One region of the Lysinibacillus sp. BS3 genome, then DNA from elsewhere that is predicted to be linked to it. Evidence: a T-box and tRNA genes for the amino acid it is inferred to sense, from the RefSeq annotation. Region 1 holds a T-box; the other holds one or more tRNA genes.
What was found. A T-box is a leader RNA that pairs with one kind of tRNA and senses whether it is charged. The one in region 1 lies ahead of leuS (leucine--tRNA ligase), so its partner is inferred to be a tRNA-Leu.
Positions count from the first base shown of each region.

Region 1 (8,636 bases):
CAATGACGAAGGGTGGATCATTTTGTTGATTCAGAAATGCATATTTTAAGACATGAACATATTTTTGTGGCAGTTGGCTTACATAATCAATGACCTTATCACGCTCTTCTTTTCCACCTGGATGACCATGATAAATAACAAGAACAATCAAACCGCCCACTTTTAAGAGCTTTAATATATTCTCAATGGCTTGGATTGTTGTATTAGGTCTTGTAATAATATCATGGTTGCTACCAGGTAAATAGCCGAGATTGAAGATTGCCGCAGTTACAGGCTTGTGTACAAACTGTGTAACTTCTTCATGCCCTTTATTTAAAACGAGTGCTCGATGTTCTAAACCATGATCTAAAAGTCGGAGGAGTGTCGCGTCAACCGCCTCTTTTTGGACATCAAAGGCATAAACTTGCCCTTCATCCCCAACAAGCTGTGCCAGAAACAATGTGTCATGGCCGTTTCCAGCAGTTGCATCAACAACTGTATCTCCCTCTTTTATATTATCTTTTAATAACTGCTGGGCATATTGTAAAACGCGTTGTAGTATCATTTCATAACCTCTGCCTTATACAACTTCCCTTGCCAACTACCACGACGTTCAAGCTCAGCATCAATGCCATTCAGTACTTCCCATTTATTTACACTCCACATGGGTCCAATCATTAAATCAATCGGTCCATCACCTGTAATACGATGAATGACCATCTCTGGTGGTAAAATTTCTAATTGGTCTGCTACTAGTTTTGTATATACATCTTGATCTAAAAATTCTAGCATACCTTTTTCATATTGCTTCACCATAGGCGTTCCTTTTAATAGATGAAGTAAGTGGATTTTAATGCCTTGGACATCTAATTGTGCAACTGCTCGTGCCGTTTCCATCATCATGTCATAGTCTTCGAGAGGCAATCCGTTAATGATATGTGAGCAAACACGAATGCCATGCTTACGCAATTTTTCAACGCCTTCCACATACGTTGCATAATCATGGGCACGATTAATAAGATTAGCCGTTTTCTCATGCACCGTTTGTAGACCGAGCTCAATCCATAAATACGTCCGCTCATTTAGCTCTGCTAAATATTCGACAACATCATCGGGTAAACAGTCAGGACGAGTAGCAATAGAAAGACCTACTACACCTTCTTGCGCTAAAGCTGCTTCAAATTTTTCTTTTAAAACTGGCAAAGGGGCATGTGTATTTGTGTAGGCTTGGAAATAGGCCATGTATTTGCCATCCTTCCATTTCTGGTGCATTTTGTCTCGGATTTCAGCAAATTGAACATCAATTGGATCTACCTTATTACCAGCAAAATCACCAGAACCTGCAGCACTGCAAAATGTACAGCCACCGAAAGCAACTGTGCCGTCGCGGTTAGGGCAATCAAATCCTGCATCTAATGCCACTTTAAATACTTTATGACCAAATTGGTCACGTAAATAGCGATTCCATGTATAGTATCTTTTCCCCTCTGAAGGAAAAGGAAAATTCGTCTCTGTCATTTATTTCACTCCTCTAACGCTCTATTCTATCATGTGCATTTCGTTCCGTCATGGGGTAAGGGTAATATCATGATTTGGATAAAGAAAAATGGAAAGGAACAAAACTAAATACGATTGAAAATAGGATAGAAGTCTTGTAAAAAAGGTAAAATTATTTTCCTTGTACTTTTAAGTATTTCAGCATACACTAACTATTTAGAGAAGCGAAATAATGGAGGTCATCCTATGCCAAAACGTGTTTGGTTTTTAATTATCGGAATGCTTGTGAACACAACAGGCAACTCTTTTTTATGGCCTTTGAATGCCATTTATATGCATGATTATTTAGGCAAATCTTTAGCTATGGCTGGTTTTGTCTTAATGCTGAATTCTGCTGCTGGAGTATTAGGTAATCTATTAGGTGGTTACTTATTTGATAGAATTGGTGGCTATAAAGCTATTATGCTTGGTATCCTTTTAACGATTGCTTCATTAATTGGCTTAACAATTTGGCACGGTTGGCCACATTATGTGTGGTTTTTAACGATACTAGGCTTTAGTGGGGGCATTGTTTTCCCAGGTATGTTTGCCTTAGCTGGGGCTGCCTGGCCAGAAGGTGGACGTAAGGCTTTTAATACTATCTATTTAGCACAAAATGTCGGTGTTGCCGTAGGTCCTGCCCTTGCAGGTATAGTGGCAGATTATCAATTTGACTATGTGTTTAAAGTGAATTTAGGTATGTATATTTTATTCTTTTTCATTGCCTTATTTACATTTAAGCGTTTGGAGGCGGGCAGTATTGCACCTAAAAATGTCTTGAGCGAAAGTAAGCGAATCGTAAACAAGGCACCTTTCTATGCTTTGTTAATAATTAGTGCATCCTCCGTTTTATGCTGGCTAGCATATTCACAATGGAGTGCAACCATTTCATCTTATACACAAGATTTAGGATTGGGATTAAAGCAATATAGCTTACTTTGGACAATCAACGGTCTTCTAATTGTCATTGGGCAACCACTCATTGCACCGCTCGTAAAGCGGTGGGAACACAATTTAAAGCGTCAGTTAGTATTTGGTGTAACGCTGATTGCACTTTCCTTTGGTATTATTGCCTTTGCAAACGATTTTAAAATGTTTGGAGCAGCGATGCTTGTCTTAACATTTGGTGAAATGTTTTATACGCCTGCATTACCAACGATTGCTAATCAACTGGCACCAAAAGGTCGTCAAGGATTCTATCAAGGGATTATCAATAGTGCTGCTACTGGAGGACGGATGATTGGTCCACTATTTGGTGGTATTATGGTAGATCAATTTGGCATGATTCCTCTCGTTTTAACATTGGTGGTCATCGTACTATTGGCGATTATTCCATGTTTAACATACGATTATCCTTTAAAGAAGAACAAAATAGTAGCAGATTAATAATGTCGCACTGAAAAGAGCAAAAACGAGTGTTAAGCACTTGTTTTTGTTCTTTTTTTAATAGTAGATATTGAAAAAATGTTGTAACAGGATTACAATCATACATATTCAAATATTTGAATATGTAGTTATATGGAGGGGTTTTTTATGGACGAGGGCTTACAACAGTTTAAAGCGGATTTTTTCAAAGCATTAGCACATCCGTTACGCATCAGAATACTTGAACTCCTTGTAGATGGACAGAAAAGTGTCAATGAGATTCAAGATTGCTTAGAGAAAGAGGGTTCTGCCGTTTCTCAGCAATTAAGTGTATTGCGTGCTAAAAATATTGTTTATGGCGTGAAGGAAGGAAAAAAAGTTTATTATTCTTTAAGTGACCCAATGATTGGTGCATTACTTGGGGTGGCAAAGGATATTTTTAATAACCATTTGGTTAATACCATTTCGAGATTAGAGGAAATGACAAGTAATGAAGGTGACGAAGAGAATAAGTAAATCAATGATGATGAAAAATTGGGCTTTGCTTATTATTTCGAAGGGAAGATTTATCTATGAAGTCACTGTTTACAGGACGCTTTGAAGGATATTCAGTTCAACATGTAAAGAAGGATTTATTGTCAGGGGTTATTGTGGGAATCGTTGCTATTCCACTTGCCATGTCCTTTGCCATAGCATCGGGTGTGAAACCTGAATATGGGATTTATACGGCTTGCATTGCAGGTATTCTTATTTCTCTCTTTGGAGGTTCTAAATATCAAATAGGTGGGCCTACGGGGGCGTTTGTGCCAATTCTATTGGGGATTGTTCTTACCTATGGCTATGAAGATTTATTACTTGCGGGTTTAATGGCAGGGGTATTGCTTTGTGTCATGGGCTTTTTTAAGTTAGGGACTTTAATTAAGTTTATTCCACGTCCTGTAACAGTTGGTTTTACAGCAGGGATAGCAGTGATTATTTTTACAGGTCAAATCGCTAACTTTCTAGGGCTCACAAATGTTAAAAGGCATGAATATTTTATCGCCAACATACAGGAAATCATTAAGCAGCTTGGTACGACAAATACGTATAGTATTCTTACTGCTGTCGTATGCTTGGCGACAATAATGATAACTCCAAAGTTTTTTCCAAAGGTTCCAGGAGCATTAGCGGGTATCGTTGTCTCTACACTTTTGGCAACTTTCTTCTTTTCAGGACAAGTTGCTACCATTGCAACGGCTTATGGGCAAATTCCTAATACATTACCTCATTTCGCCTTACCGAACATCACGCTCGAACGATTACAACAACTTATTGGCCCAGCGTTTGTCATTGCAATGCTAGGTGGTATTGAGTCTCTATTATCGGCAGTTGTGGCGGATGGGATGACAAATAGTAAGCATAACAGTAATCGTGAGTTAATTGGTCAGGGGATTGCTAATATTGTGACGCCTTTATTCGGTGGTATTCCAGCAACAGGCGCCATTGCACGCACAGCGACCAATATCAAAACAGGCGCAGTATCTCCTATGTCTGGTATCATTCATGGTGTGTTTGTTTTAATCACATTATTGTTATTAGCTCCATATGCATCTCATATTCCGTTAGCAAGCATGGCTCCGGTATTGATGGTCGTAGCTTGGAATATGAGTGAGCGACATCATTTTTCACATATCGCAAAATTAAAATCAGGCGACTCACTGGTATTATTGATTACCTTTTTATTAACGGTATTCACTAGTCTTACATTAGCAGTTGAGGTAGGGCTTGTGCTGGCTGTGCTATTATTTGCGAAACGCATGAGTGAAAAGCTTGTTGTTACAAAAGTACTTCCAGATCATTCAAATAAAAGTGAAAAGGTACAGCCACATGTAGTGCATCAGCAGCATGATTGCCCGCAAATTAGTATGTACACAATTGAAGGGCCGTTGTTTTTTGGTGCTGCACAAATGTTTGAACAAACGATTGAAAGTACTTTGCATCAGCAACCAAGAGTTTTGATATTACGGATGGGGAAAGTGCCCTTTATGGATTCTACTGGAGAAGCATATTTTAGTAATATCATTGAAAATTATACAGCACAGGGCGGTACTATTTTGGTAACGGGTGTGCAAGGAGATTTAAAGGATGCTCTTCAGCACAATGGACTTTACGATAAAATAGGCGCGCAGCATTTTTTTCAGCATACTGGAGAAGCGATTACAAAAGCTTTCCATTATTTAAACGTCAATCAATGTATTGGTTGTCAGCACTTTGCTTTTCATGAATGTCAGGATTTATCAAAGTCTAAGGAAGAAAAGGATTTAATTGTTCAGTAATGGGTAAGCTGTAAACAAAGGCTTGTGCTTTTCAATACTTTCCATTAGAATAAATGCAATATCATGTAAAGACTGTGATGAGGAATAGTAGATTTGTGGTTCTTTTTAGAGAGCTAGCGGTTGGTGGGAGCTAGTAAGAATGCAAGTTGAACTCGCCTTCTGAGTCTGCCCGCGTGAAACAGCGTGTGTCGTTTCTTCCGCGTTAAGGAAGCTTGAGCCGAGTGTAATCACTAATTTGGGTGGTACCGCGGGAGTACAAATTCTCTCGTCCCTTCTATAAGAAAGGGGCGAGTTTTTTTTATTTTTTAAATATTTTGTCAATTATGATGGAGAGCAGCACGATCAATCGAAGGAGGAAAAAAAATGAGTTTTAATCATGAACAAATTGAAAAAAAGTGGCAGCAATATTGGGCTGATAACAAAACATTTAAAACTGAAAATGAAACAGCGAAGCCTAAATTCTTTGCTTTAGATATGTTCCCTTATCCATCTGGCGCAGGACTACATGTAGGCCATCCAGAGGGATATACGGCAACTGATATTCTATCACGCTTTAAACGTATGCAAGGCTATAATGTACTTCATCCAATGGGCTGGGATGCTTTTGGTTTACCAGCTGAGCAATATGCACTTGATACAGGGAATGATCCAGCTGAATTTACAGCTAAAAATATTGCGACATTTAAACGTCAAATTCAAGAGCTAGGCTTCAGCTATGATTGGGATCGCGAAATTAACACAACTGATCCAGAGTATTATAAATGGACACAATGGATTTTTATCCAGCTTTATAAGAAAGGTTTAGCTTATGTGGATGAAGTAGCTGTTAACTGGTGTCCAGCACTTGGCACGGTATTAGCTAACGAAGAAGTAATTGATGGGAAATCAGAGCGTGGTGGTCATCCAGTAGAACGCAGACCAATGAAGCAGTGGATGCTTAAAATTACAGCCTATGCTGATCGTTTAATCGATGACTTAGAAGAAGTTGATTGGCCTGAATCTATTAAAGATATGCAACGCAATTGGATTGGCCGTTCAGAAGGGGCAGAAGTGACATTTGCCATTGACGGTTCAGATCAAAACTTCACAGTTTTCACAACACGTCCTGATACATTGTTTGGTGCTACATACTGTGTGCTTGCACCAGAGCATAAATTAGTGGAACAAATTACAACAGCTGACCAACGCCAAGCTGTTGAGGCTTATTTAGAGAAAGTTAAAATGAAATCTGACTTAGAGCGTACAGATTTAGCGAAAGAAAAAACAGGTGTATTTACAGGTGCTTATGCAGTGAATCCGATTAACGGTAAAAAAGTGCCGATTTGGATTGCTGACTATGTGTTAGTGTCTTATGGTACAGGTGCTATTATGGCGGTGCCAGCACATGATGAACGTGACTATGAATTCGCAACTGAATTTGGCTTAGACATCGTTCCTGTACTTGAAGGTGGAGACATTAGCAAAGAAGCATTTACAGGTGATGGTCAACATATTAACTCTGAATTCCTGAATGGCTTAAATAAAGCAGATGGCATTGCAAAAGCCATTGAATGGTTAGCGGAAAAAGGTGTAGGGGAGAAGAAAATTTCTTATCGTCTACGTGACTGGTTATTCTCCCGTCAGCGTTATTGGGGTGAACCAATTCCAATGATTCATTGGGAAGATGGCACGATTACGCCAGTTCCAGAATCAGAATTACCTTTAATGCTACCAAAAACAGATAATATCCGTCCATCAGGTACTGGTGAATCACCATTAGCAAATATTGAAGAATGGGTAAATGTTGTCGATCCAGAGACAGGTAAAAAAGGACGTCGTGAAACAAATACAATGCCGCAGTGGGCAGGTTCGAGCTGGTACTTCCTACGCTATATCGACCCTACAAATACAGAGGCGATTGCAGACCCAGAGTTACTAAAACGTTGGTTACCTGTTGATATTTATATTGGTGGTGCGGAGCATGCTGTATTACATTTACTATACGCTCGCTTCTGGCATAAAGTTCTCTATGATTTAGGCGTTGTCCATACAAAAGAGCCATTCCAAAAATTATTTAACCAGGGAATGATTCTAGGTGAAGGTAACGAGAAAATGTCTAAATCTAAGGGCAATGTTGTCAACCCAGATGAAATCATTACGTCACATGGTGCCGATACATTACGTTTATATGAAATGTTCATGGGCCCACTAGAGGCTTCTGTTGCATGGTCTACAAATGGTTTAGATGGAGCACGTCGCTTCTTAGACCGTATCTGGCGTCTATTTGTCAGTGAAGAAGATGGCGCAATTTCAGCAAAAATTCAAGTGTCTAACGATCAATCACTTGAAAAATCATACCACCAAACAGTGAAAAAAGTGACAGAGGATTATGAAGGCATCCGCTTTAACACAGCTATTTCACAAATGATGGTCTTTATTAATGATTGCTATAAAGCTGATGTGATTCCAACGACTTATGCTGAAGGCTTTGTGAAAATGCTAGCTCCAATCGCTCCACATATTGCAGAAGAACTATGGCAACTATTAGGACACGATTCAACTCTTTCATATGAGCAATGGCCAACATATGATGAAGCAAAGCTTGTGGATGATGAAGTAGAAATTGCTGTACAAGTTGCTGGTAAAGTTCGTGCTAAGATCGTCGTAGCAAAAGATGCTTCAAAAGAGGATATTGAAAAAGTAGCACTTGCTGATGAAAAGGTTCAAGAATACATGGCAGGAAAGAGCTTAGTGAAAATCATCGTTATTCCAGGCAAACTTGTCAATATTGTCGTAAAATAAAGAGATATAAAGTAAAAATGTACATTACTAAATTCAATTTTAGTAATGTACATTTTTTAATTTAGAGCTTAAGCAATAAAATAAGGACTGCACCCATCTAACTGAGTGCAGTTCAATAAATAGCTCCTGATACAATTAAATAATCAATCCCACAATAATAGCTGTTAGGATACTTACGAGTGTAGCACCGTACAACAACTTTAGTCCAAATCGAGCAACGACATTCCCTTGCCTTTCATTCAAACCTTTTACAGCTCCCGAAATAATCCCGATTGATGAAAAGTTGGCAAAAGATACGAGGAATACAGAAATAATACCTAATGTACGTTCACTCATGGACTCGGCAACATCGCCAAGGTTAATCATAGCAACAAATTCGTTTGTTACTAATTTGGTTGCCATAATACCGCCAGCAGCCACAGCATCTGCCCATGGGATACCCATTAGGAAAGCGATTGGCGCAAAGATATAGCCTAATATTTCTTGGAAAGATATACCGATAATCATATCGAATAATGAATTGATTAAATCCATTAATGCTACGAAACCAATAAGCATTGCCCCAACAATGATGGCTACTTTAAAGCCATCCATAATATATTCGCCAATCATTTGAAAGAACGCTTGCTTCTGTTCATCTTCAATTGTTAAGATATCTTC
Region 1 is NZ_CP154860.1:3,859,869-3,868,504, forward strand. It holds gene AAJG31_RS19210 (class I SAM-dependent methyltransferase) at 1-544, opposite strand, end outside; gene AAJG31_RS19215 (TIGR01212 family radical SAM protein) at 541-1,497, opposite strand; gene AAJG31_RS19220 (MFS transporter) at 1,723-2,901, shown strand; gene AAJG31_RS19225 (metalloregulator ArsR/SmtB family transcription factor) at 3,049-3,396, shown strand; gene sulP (sulfate permease) at 3,453-5,195, shown strand; T-box leader at 5,261-5,471, shown strand; gene leuS (leucine--tRNA ligase) at 5,559-7,976, shown strand; gene AAJG31_RS19240 (nucleoside transporter C-terminal domain-containing protein) at 8,112-8,636, opposite strand, start outside.

Region 2 (8,636 bases), 380 kb from region 1:
TTAGTATTCAAAACTAGATACATTGGAAAGACATCTATTTTTAACTGATTAGAAAGAATTTCTTCTTCTATAAAATAAATATATTCATCCTCTAAATAGCTCAGGTTATCCCGATTTTCTATCGTATCCGTTGCTATAAAAATATACTTTTCTTTTTTAACAGGAATTAAAAAATTGAGTTTTTTTAATGTTGCTTTACAAGCAGAACACTGACTATCAATAAATACTAAAGTCTGCACATTAATCTCATTCATAATATCTTGAACTTTAACAGATTCAAATTGTTTATTCTTCAATGGAATCAACGGAAAAACGTTTTTTTCCATCGGTCCCCATTTTTCTACATTTAGCACTCGTCTAGTTCTTAATGAAATCAAAATGCTAAGCATTAATACACAAGAAATGATGACGAAAGCATAATAAATTTCCATGTCCATCGTTACACCACCTCTACGTTTCTTCTAATAATTATTAAAGTGATGAACCATAAAAGAACAGGTACGAGATAAAATATATTGCCAAAGTCAAGTATATTCATATTACCTTTATCAAAATAGAGTAGTGGCACTATACTGAAAAACATGCATAGACTTTGTATTAAGCCACCCAGTCCTGTCTTAGTTGGAATTAAATTGCCGAAACATTTACAGTCCTCTTCTATCTTATTAATAAGTGCATACGAATTAATAATTATAAAGAGTAAAATTAAAGATAAGGCACTAATATAAAGTATAGGGTGAGCATAAATAAACAAACTGACACCTATTACAATTTCAAATAATGGGAATAACAATGCCAAAAATGTAATTAAAATATCATTGATAGGAATATACTTTAAAAAAAACTGCTTTGTATTTGAATGTGAGATTAATTTAGAAATCCCAGAAAGTATCAATACTAAAGCAGAACCATAACAAAAAATATAAATCATAGTATCTCTCCTAAAAAAATTAAGAAAGTTAATGTGAATTTCACATAATTGTATCCTAAATTTTTTATATTTATATTGATAGGTATGTTTTCAAAACAACCACAGTTACGTGTCTTTCCTCCTTTAGAAGGTTTAAACAGTAAAAAAAGATTGAACAATTGCAACATTACAGCGGTCATACATATGTAAACATTCACAAATTGAATTAATAAGGAGATACCTACAAGCACATCTAAACTCACTAAAATGCTTACGAATATCGGAGATATTGTTATTTTTTCATTTATCGCCACGTAATAATGATAAATTTTAAAAACTTTATTGAATCCGTTTTTTAGAAAAATAATTGCTACAACCAGATAAACAATAATGATATTCAGTCAACTCCTTTTCTTTCAAGCCACTATTAAAATCCTTTAATATACAAGGATTTTAATAGTAAAATACACACAAAATTTTATATTGTTTCAAAGAGATTTACCTTATGAAGAAAAATTCATTATATCTTCCCAATAATATTTTTCACCCATATATAGTAATACTGGAATTTCTTCAATTTGCAATTGATTTAATTTCATCAAATGTTCGACTTTTATCTCGTTATCGTTTTCAAATAACACTTTTATCAAAATAACTTCTCTCTTTTTTGAAATTCTACGATAAAAAGCATTCAAAACATATAAGTTATCAAAAATGTTATTTTCATCCGAAATCAAATATGTTCTTCCCTTTTCCAGGAAATCTATTTGCTCAATCTGTATAAATCTCCGCTGAAAATCAATGCAGTTTCTTAATTTTGTCAAATTGTAAAAAAAGAAAATCAAAAATACAATCCCGAAAATTAGTGTCATACTTTATTTATCAGTTAGAAAAATATGAAAACGTTCATTTCACATTTTGTAGGAGTATTGTGCTATTACTATAGGGCAAATTTAGTTTTTGTATTTATTTTCTGCTATAGAACCATAACGATTCATCGTAGACTCTTCACCAAAACCTGTTCTTGACTATACATTCCTGTTACAACTTTTATGTAATAAAAAAGTAGAACATTAATTACAGTTAACATCGAAATAAATAAAATAGTTTTGGTATTAACCTATTTATAAGTTAGCAGTCATCTTTTTCTGCAGAACAACTAACCGTTTCAGTCTTACAAACGTAACATATATTTACAACTCCAGGACCATAACATGGTTCGGTTCTATATTTACGTCTTCTATAACTACCTTTTACAGCACCTGTTTCATCAAAAAATGGCAATTCTTTACCCCAGCCACATTGACCTTTAATGATTTCCGAACTATTTCCACTATCTAAAAGCATTGGTTTGCTATATGTCATTAACATAATTATTTCCTCCTGCAACCCTTAGAAATAGCACAATACACCTACACTAACAGCCTCCTTATTAATATTGATTCATTACACTTCTTGCATAATCCATACTTCAATGGAGAACAGTAATAAAAAAGCCTCATCTATCAACAAACCATTTCTCCACTTATATAAATTTTCTTCCCAAAACTTTTCGGAACAAAGACCTAACTTTGAGACAACTAAAGGTGACTTTACATTAGAATAAATTGAATTCCAATTTTTCCTTATACTCTTTAATGTATGAGCAATGTGTGATGTTTTATTTATACGCAGTCGAATACTGTCAGGTAACTTATTTTTCTGAGAGTCTCTTAAAATTTTTTTCGTGTAGAAAGGATCAAAGAGAATATGACTAGGGATTTTAATCATAAAAGAAATTAACTCCCTATCTAAAAAAGGATGTTTTATATCCGCACCATAAAAGCCACCTATCGCCCTATCCATATAATGATTGGCTTTTGCATTTAACATTTGATGCAATAAATTTCTAGCATGATTCCGTTTATTTTTAGTTGTTCTACTAAAAGGATGTGGTTGAATGATGTACTCACGTAATCCTTTAAAAGCAGACATATTTGTATACATACAATATTTAGTTAAATCGCCGAACATATCCTTTATTTTTCCTTCTCTAACGTAATCTCTTAATAAATACGGCGGATTCGTTAAAAGTTGGTCACCACCATAACCTGTTAGGATACTATATGTATTATTGTTCACACTTGACTCTATTAAGGGAGAAATAAATTCACATGTAGGAGCAGTAGCATACGGTTCGTCAAAACGTAATATATTATTCCGAAGATCTTCATACATCAATACTGAATCATAATTTAGAAAAGTACCTTTAGAATTATATTGTTCTAATAATTCCGTTATATATGCACTTTCATCGCATTCCTTTAATTCATCAAAAACAACGCTTACCGAATTAATTTCTCCGTATCTATGCCCCAATCGTTTTGACACATTAAAAATAGTAGTTGAGTCTAAGCCACCGCTTAATAACACCGTATTTCGCTCGCTTTTCCGTACTCTCCTCAAAACTGCTTTGTTCAAAATACTTTCGAATTCTTCAATTAACGCTTCCCGATTTATAGTTGTCTCCTTCATCATCCATTTATCAGAAAATAATTCATCATAATTCACATAGTTTATTAGGTTAATTTCCTTATTTTCATAAACAAACATATTCCCACTCGGTAAACGCAAGATCTCTTTATATGGCGTTAAATAGGAATCAACAATTCCTTTTGCATTTAGATATTCTTGAAAGTAAACACCGTTCAACTCAGGTGTATTTAGATAACTTTTCAATAGAAAGATATCGCTCGCAACTACTAATTTTGTATCGGTTTTTAAATAAAAGAGCCTTTTTACCCCCAAGGTATCTCTACAGGCCATTAATGTTAAATTCTTTTTATCAAATAGAACAAATGAAAACTCGCCATCTAAACGCTTCACAAAATCCAAACCAAATGTGTTATAAAGGGAAATTAAATTAGTGAGTAATTCTTGCTCAGTCCAATCAACATTTTCATATACACCATGATTCAAAATATTGTATATCACAATGTCTCCCACTATTAACACATCATTATTTTCAAAAAACACATATGGGGTCGTATTTTGAGCATATGCTGCTTTCAAAACAAAGTTCTGTGAGGATGTGTTGAAATAATTTACTTTTGATTTACTGTTGATCTTAAGATGTCCATTTTTATCCACTTCTCCCTCCGAATTATCCATAAATTCAAACACATACCAATTCACCTAAGTTCAACTCCCTTCATATACGAGTTTGAATCTATAATCACTTTCAACGAATCAAGATTTTCCATTTCTTCAAATAGATTGTGGCCCTGATATTGAATCCAGGCATGTGCCTCTAAGGGAAATTTTTTTATCCCTATTACCATGTTTACTGGTATACCATACTTAGATTGAAGTATCTTATAACCAATTAACGTTTTGTGTATACAATCTGCTTTCCTAGGATACCAACAGCAAACTTGGTCTAAAAGAATAAACCACTCCAAAATCTCTTCAGAATTCTCCTCAGTAAAAATCTCTTTAGAACCCTCTATAGTATATTTTTTTATATAGCGTCTAAAGACTTCATCAAAACCTTTTCTCCGTATTTGGAAATCTAAAAATATTAATTCTTTGTATAAATATAAAATATTATACAAATTTAATTAAACCTCCTTTTGACAACGAATTTAAAAATCCATCTAAATCCTTTTGAATAATTAAAATATCTTCATTTGTCCTTTTAGCTATTAATTTGGAAATATCAGAGACTATTGGTGTTTTATCAAACTCTTCCCAAATAAATGAACTAAATTTATCTAGTGCGTAAATTTGATTCGTATAAATATTAATAATTAGATATTCATCCTCTTCTTTATAGGAAAGAAGATACTTTGATTTTTTTACACGCATCCCTTTTACCACTTCCTCCTCTTTTACATTGTGAACAATCCTTTAATACTGTTCCTGTATTACTACTATACACAGTCATAAGCTCTAACAGTCTCTTTACTCTTATCATCTTCTTTCTTCCACATAACCGTATTTTTTCTACTTACTCCATTACGTTTATGATTATATAAATGTAGTGGAGTAAAATGACAACTCTTGTGCTATCGATTACATCCACATCAAGTCCATCACTCAACACATATATAAAAACTGCACCTTCTAGTTGATTGTTAACTTTCAATCAACTAGAAGATGCAACTCGTAGGGTTTTATTGGTCCATGAAAGATCTTAAAAATAGAAATCTAAAAATCAATGTATAAAAGAAAATATTCTCTCTCCACCAAAGTTCAAAAAATTATTGATGTTGAAACAGATGTCTTTGTCTTTTACCTAAAATCTATAGGATAAACCTATTCTTTTCAGGCGTCTAAAATGGCACAACCTTTATAGAAAAATATTGTAAAGATATTTATTACCCTCTAAAGCCCTGTAAAATTTGTAAAACAAATTTACCTGTTTTACATAAACATAACTGCTTAGTCTATCATAGCGAACGTTCTGACACACAATGTTTTATCACATAAAAAAACAAGAATGCTAATATAAACATTCTTGTTTTAATTATGTTTCTAATGATTCCTTTGGAGATTCAAACCCATGAGTAACTTCTATGTTAAAACTCATACTATTCTCTTCCAATGAATTTTCTATACTTTTTTTATTCTCGTTGACCTTTTCTTCAAAAAGAATCCTTCTCTTTCTAAACCTGTTGCAATTCCCCTAATATAAAAAGCTCATAAACCCTGTTATATCAAGATTTATGAGCTTTCTTAATTTTTATTAATTTGATGATACCGGTGGTCGGGGTCGAACCGACACTCCAAAGGAACACGATTTTGAGTCGTGCGCGTCTGCCAATTCCGCCACACCGGCATAATGGAGATAAAAAAAATCGGATAAACCGATTAACAGTTAAAATATGGAGGCGGCAACCGGATTTGAACCGGTGATAAGGGTGTTGCAGACCCGTGCCTTACCACTTGGCTATGCCGCCGTCATACATGGAGCGGAAGACGAGGTTCGAACTCGCGACCCCCACCTTGGCAAGGTGGTGTTCTACCACTGAACTACTTCCGCAAAAATGGCTGGGGTACTAGGATTCGAACCTAGGCATGACGGAATCAAAATCCGTTGCCTTACCGCTTGGCTATACCCCAACAATGGGGCGACTGATGGGAATCGAACCCACGAATGCCGGAACCACAATCCGGTGCGTTAACCACTTCGCCACAATCGCCATAAAATTAATTGGCAGGGGCAGTAGGAATCGAACCCACACCAAAGGTTTTGGAGACCTCTATTCTACCGTTGAACTATGCCCCTAAAATAATAAAACTGGTGGAGGGGGACGGATTCGAACCGCCGAACCCTAAGGAGCGGATTTACAGTCCGCCGCGTTTAGCCACTTCGCTACCCCTCCGGGAATATCTGGTGCCGGCTATAGGAATCGAACCCACGACCTACTGATTACAAGTCAGTTGCTCTACCTGCTGAGCTAAACCGGCAAAAAAATAAGATGGGTCAGGACGGAATCGAACCGCCGACACTTAGAGCTTCAATCTAATGCTCTACCAACTGAGCTACTGACCCATATTTTAAAATAAATGGCGGTCCCGACCGGGATCGAACCGGCGATCTCCTGCGTGACAGGCAGGCATGTTAACCGCTACACCACGGGACCATTTGGTTGCGGGGGCTGGATTTGAACCAACGACCTTCGGGTTATGAGCCCGACGAGCTACCACTGCTCCACCCCGCGATAATACTATAATATTGTTAAAATAATGGTGGAGGATGACGGGCTCGAACCGCCGACCCTCTGCTTGTAAGGCAGATGCTCTCCCAGCTGAGCTAATCCTCCATCTGGGTATTGAATTGGTGACCCCTACGGGATTCGAACCCGTGTTACCGCCGTGAAAGGGCGGTGTCTTAACCACTTGACCAAGGGGCCATCGTTTGGAACACATCAAAGTGCTGGCGGAGAGTAAGGGATTTGAACCCTTGAGACAGTGTTAACCGCCTACACGATTTCCAATCGTGCTCCTTCGGCCACTCGGACAACTCTCCAAGAATGGCTCCGAAGGCAGGACTCGAACCTGCGACAACCTGATTAACAGTCAGGTGCTACTACCAACTGAGCTACTTCGGAATAATTTTAGTATATAGCCTAGCGACGTCCTACTCTCACAGGGGGAAGCCCCCAACTACCATCGGCGCTAAAGAGCTTAACTTCCGTGTTCGGTATGGGAACGGGTGTGACCTCTTTGCCATCATCACTAGACTATTTGAAAGACAATACTTATTATAACATATCTTATAAAAATTACAAGTATATTCTAATATTTTATTCTTTCAAAACTGGATAAACGGTGCATTGAATGTTTCAAACTTTTTTGGTTAAGTCCTCGATCGATTAGTATTCGTCAGCTCCATGTGTCACCACACTTCCACCTCGAACCTATCTACCTCATCGTCTTTGAGGGATCTTACTTACTTGCGTAATGGGAAATCTCATCTTGAGGGGGGCTTCATGCTTAGATGCTTTCAGCACTTATCCCGTCCACACATAGCTACCCAGCGATGCCTTTGGCAAGACAACTGGTACACCAGCGGTGTGTCCATCCCGGTCCTCTCGTACTAAGGACAGCTCCTCTCAAATTTCCTACGCCCACGACGGATAGGGACCGAACTGTCTCACGACGTTCTGAACCCAGCTCGCGTACCGCTTTAATGGGCGAACAGCCCAACCCTTGGGACCGACTACAGCCCCAGGATGCGATGAGCCGACATCGAGGTGCCAAACCTCCCCGTCGATGTGGACTCTTGGGGGAGATAAGCCTGTTATCCCCGGGGTAGCTTTTATCCGTTGAGCGATGGCCCTTCCATGCGGAACCACCGGATCACTAAGCCCGTCTTTCGACCCTGCTCGACTTGTAGGTCTCGCAGTCAAGCTCCCTTGTGCCTTTACACTCTACGAATGATTTCCAACCATTCTGAGGGAACCTTTGGGCGCCTCCGTTACCTTTTAGGAGGCGACCGCCCCAGTCAAACTGTCCGCCTGACACTGTCTCCTGCCCCGCTAAGGGGCATGGGTTAGAATTTCAATACAACCAGGGTAGTATCCCACCGACGCCTCCTTCGAAGCTGGCGCTCCGAGATCTCTGGCTCCTACCTATCCTGTACAAGTTGTACCAAAATTCAATATCAGGCTACAGTAAAGCTCCACGGGGTCTTTCCGTCCTGTCGCGGGTAACCTGCATCTTCACAGGTACTATAATTTCACCGAGTCTCTCGTTGAGACAGTGCCCAGATCGTTACGCCTTTCGTGCGGGTCGGAACTTACCCGACAAGGAATTTCGCTACCTTAGGACCGTTATAGTTACGGCCGCCGTTTACTGGGGCTTCAATTCGCAGCTTCGCTTGCGCTAACCACTCCTCTTAACCTTCCAGCACCGGGCAGGCGTCAGCCCCTATACGTCACCTTACGGTTTTGCAGAGACCTGTGTTTTTGCTAAACAGTCGCCTGGGCCTATTCACTGCGGCTCTCATGCGCTTGCACGCTCAAGAGCACCCCTTCTCCCGAAGTTACGGGGTCATTTTGCCGAGTTCCTTAACGAGAGTTCTCTCGCACACCTTAGGATTCTCTCCTCGACTACCTGTGTCGGTTTGCGGTACGGGCACCTCTCACCTCGATAGAGGCTTTTCTTGGCAGTGTGAAATCAGGAACTTCGTCCATACGGACTCGCCATCACAGCTCAACGTTACAGTGTGCGGATTTGC
Region 2 is NZ_CP154860.1:3,479,773-3,488,408, reverse strand. It holds gene AAJG31_RS17225 (hypothetical protein) at 1-437, opposite strand, end outside; gene AAJG31_RS17220 (MauE/DoxX family redox-associated membrane protein) at 440-931, opposite strand; gene AAJG31_RS17215 (hypothetical protein) at 1,414-1,647, opposite strand; gene AAJG31_RS17210 (hypothetical protein) at 2,042-2,281, opposite strand; gene AAJG31_RS17205 (asparagine synthase-related protein) at 2,357-4,084, opposite strand; gene AAJG31_RS17200 (lasso peptide biosynthesis B2 protein) at 4,081-4,503, opposite strand; gene AAJG31_RS17195 (PqqD family protein) at 4,496-4,768, opposite strand; tRNA gene AAJG31_RS17190 (tRNA-Leu) at 5,649-5,729, opposite strand; tRNA gene AAJG31_RS17185 (tRNA-Cys) at 5,777-5,850, opposite strand; tRNA gene AAJG31_RS17180 (tRNA-Gly) at 5,859-5,933, opposite strand; tRNA gene AAJG31_RS17175 (tRNA-Gln) at 5,939-6,013, opposite strand; tRNA gene AAJG31_RS17170 (tRNA-His) at 6,018-6,093, opposite strand; tRNA gene AAJG31_RS17165 (tRNA-Trp) at 6,106-6,179, opposite strand; tRNA gene AAJG31_RS17160 (tRNA-Tyr) at 6,193-6,276, opposite strand; tRNA gene AAJG31_RS17155 (tRNA-Thr) at 6,286-6,361, opposite strand; tRNA gene AAJG31_RS17150 (tRNA-Phe) at 6,374-6,446, opposite strand; tRNA gene AAJG31_RS17145 (tRNA-Asp) at 6,462-6,537, opposite strand; tRNA gene AAJG31_RS17140 (tRNA-Met) at 6,541-6,615, opposite strand; tRNA gene AAJG31_RS17135 (tRNA-Val) at 6,642-6,717, opposite strand; tRNA gene AAJG31_RS17130 (tRNA-Glu) at 6,733-6,807, opposite strand; tRNA gene AAJG31_RS17125 (tRNA-Ser) at 6,832-6,923, opposite strand; tRNA gene AAJG31_RS17120 (tRNA-Asn) at 6,929-7,005, opposite strand; rRNA gene rrf (5S ribosomal RNA) at 7,022-7,137, opposite strand; rRNA gene AAJG31_RS17110 (23S ribosomal RNA) at 7,250-8,636, opposite strand, start outside.
Region 2: it has a tRNA-Leu gene. The T-box ahead of leuS (leucine--tRNA ligase) is inferred to sense a tRNA for this amino acid. The anticodon was not compared.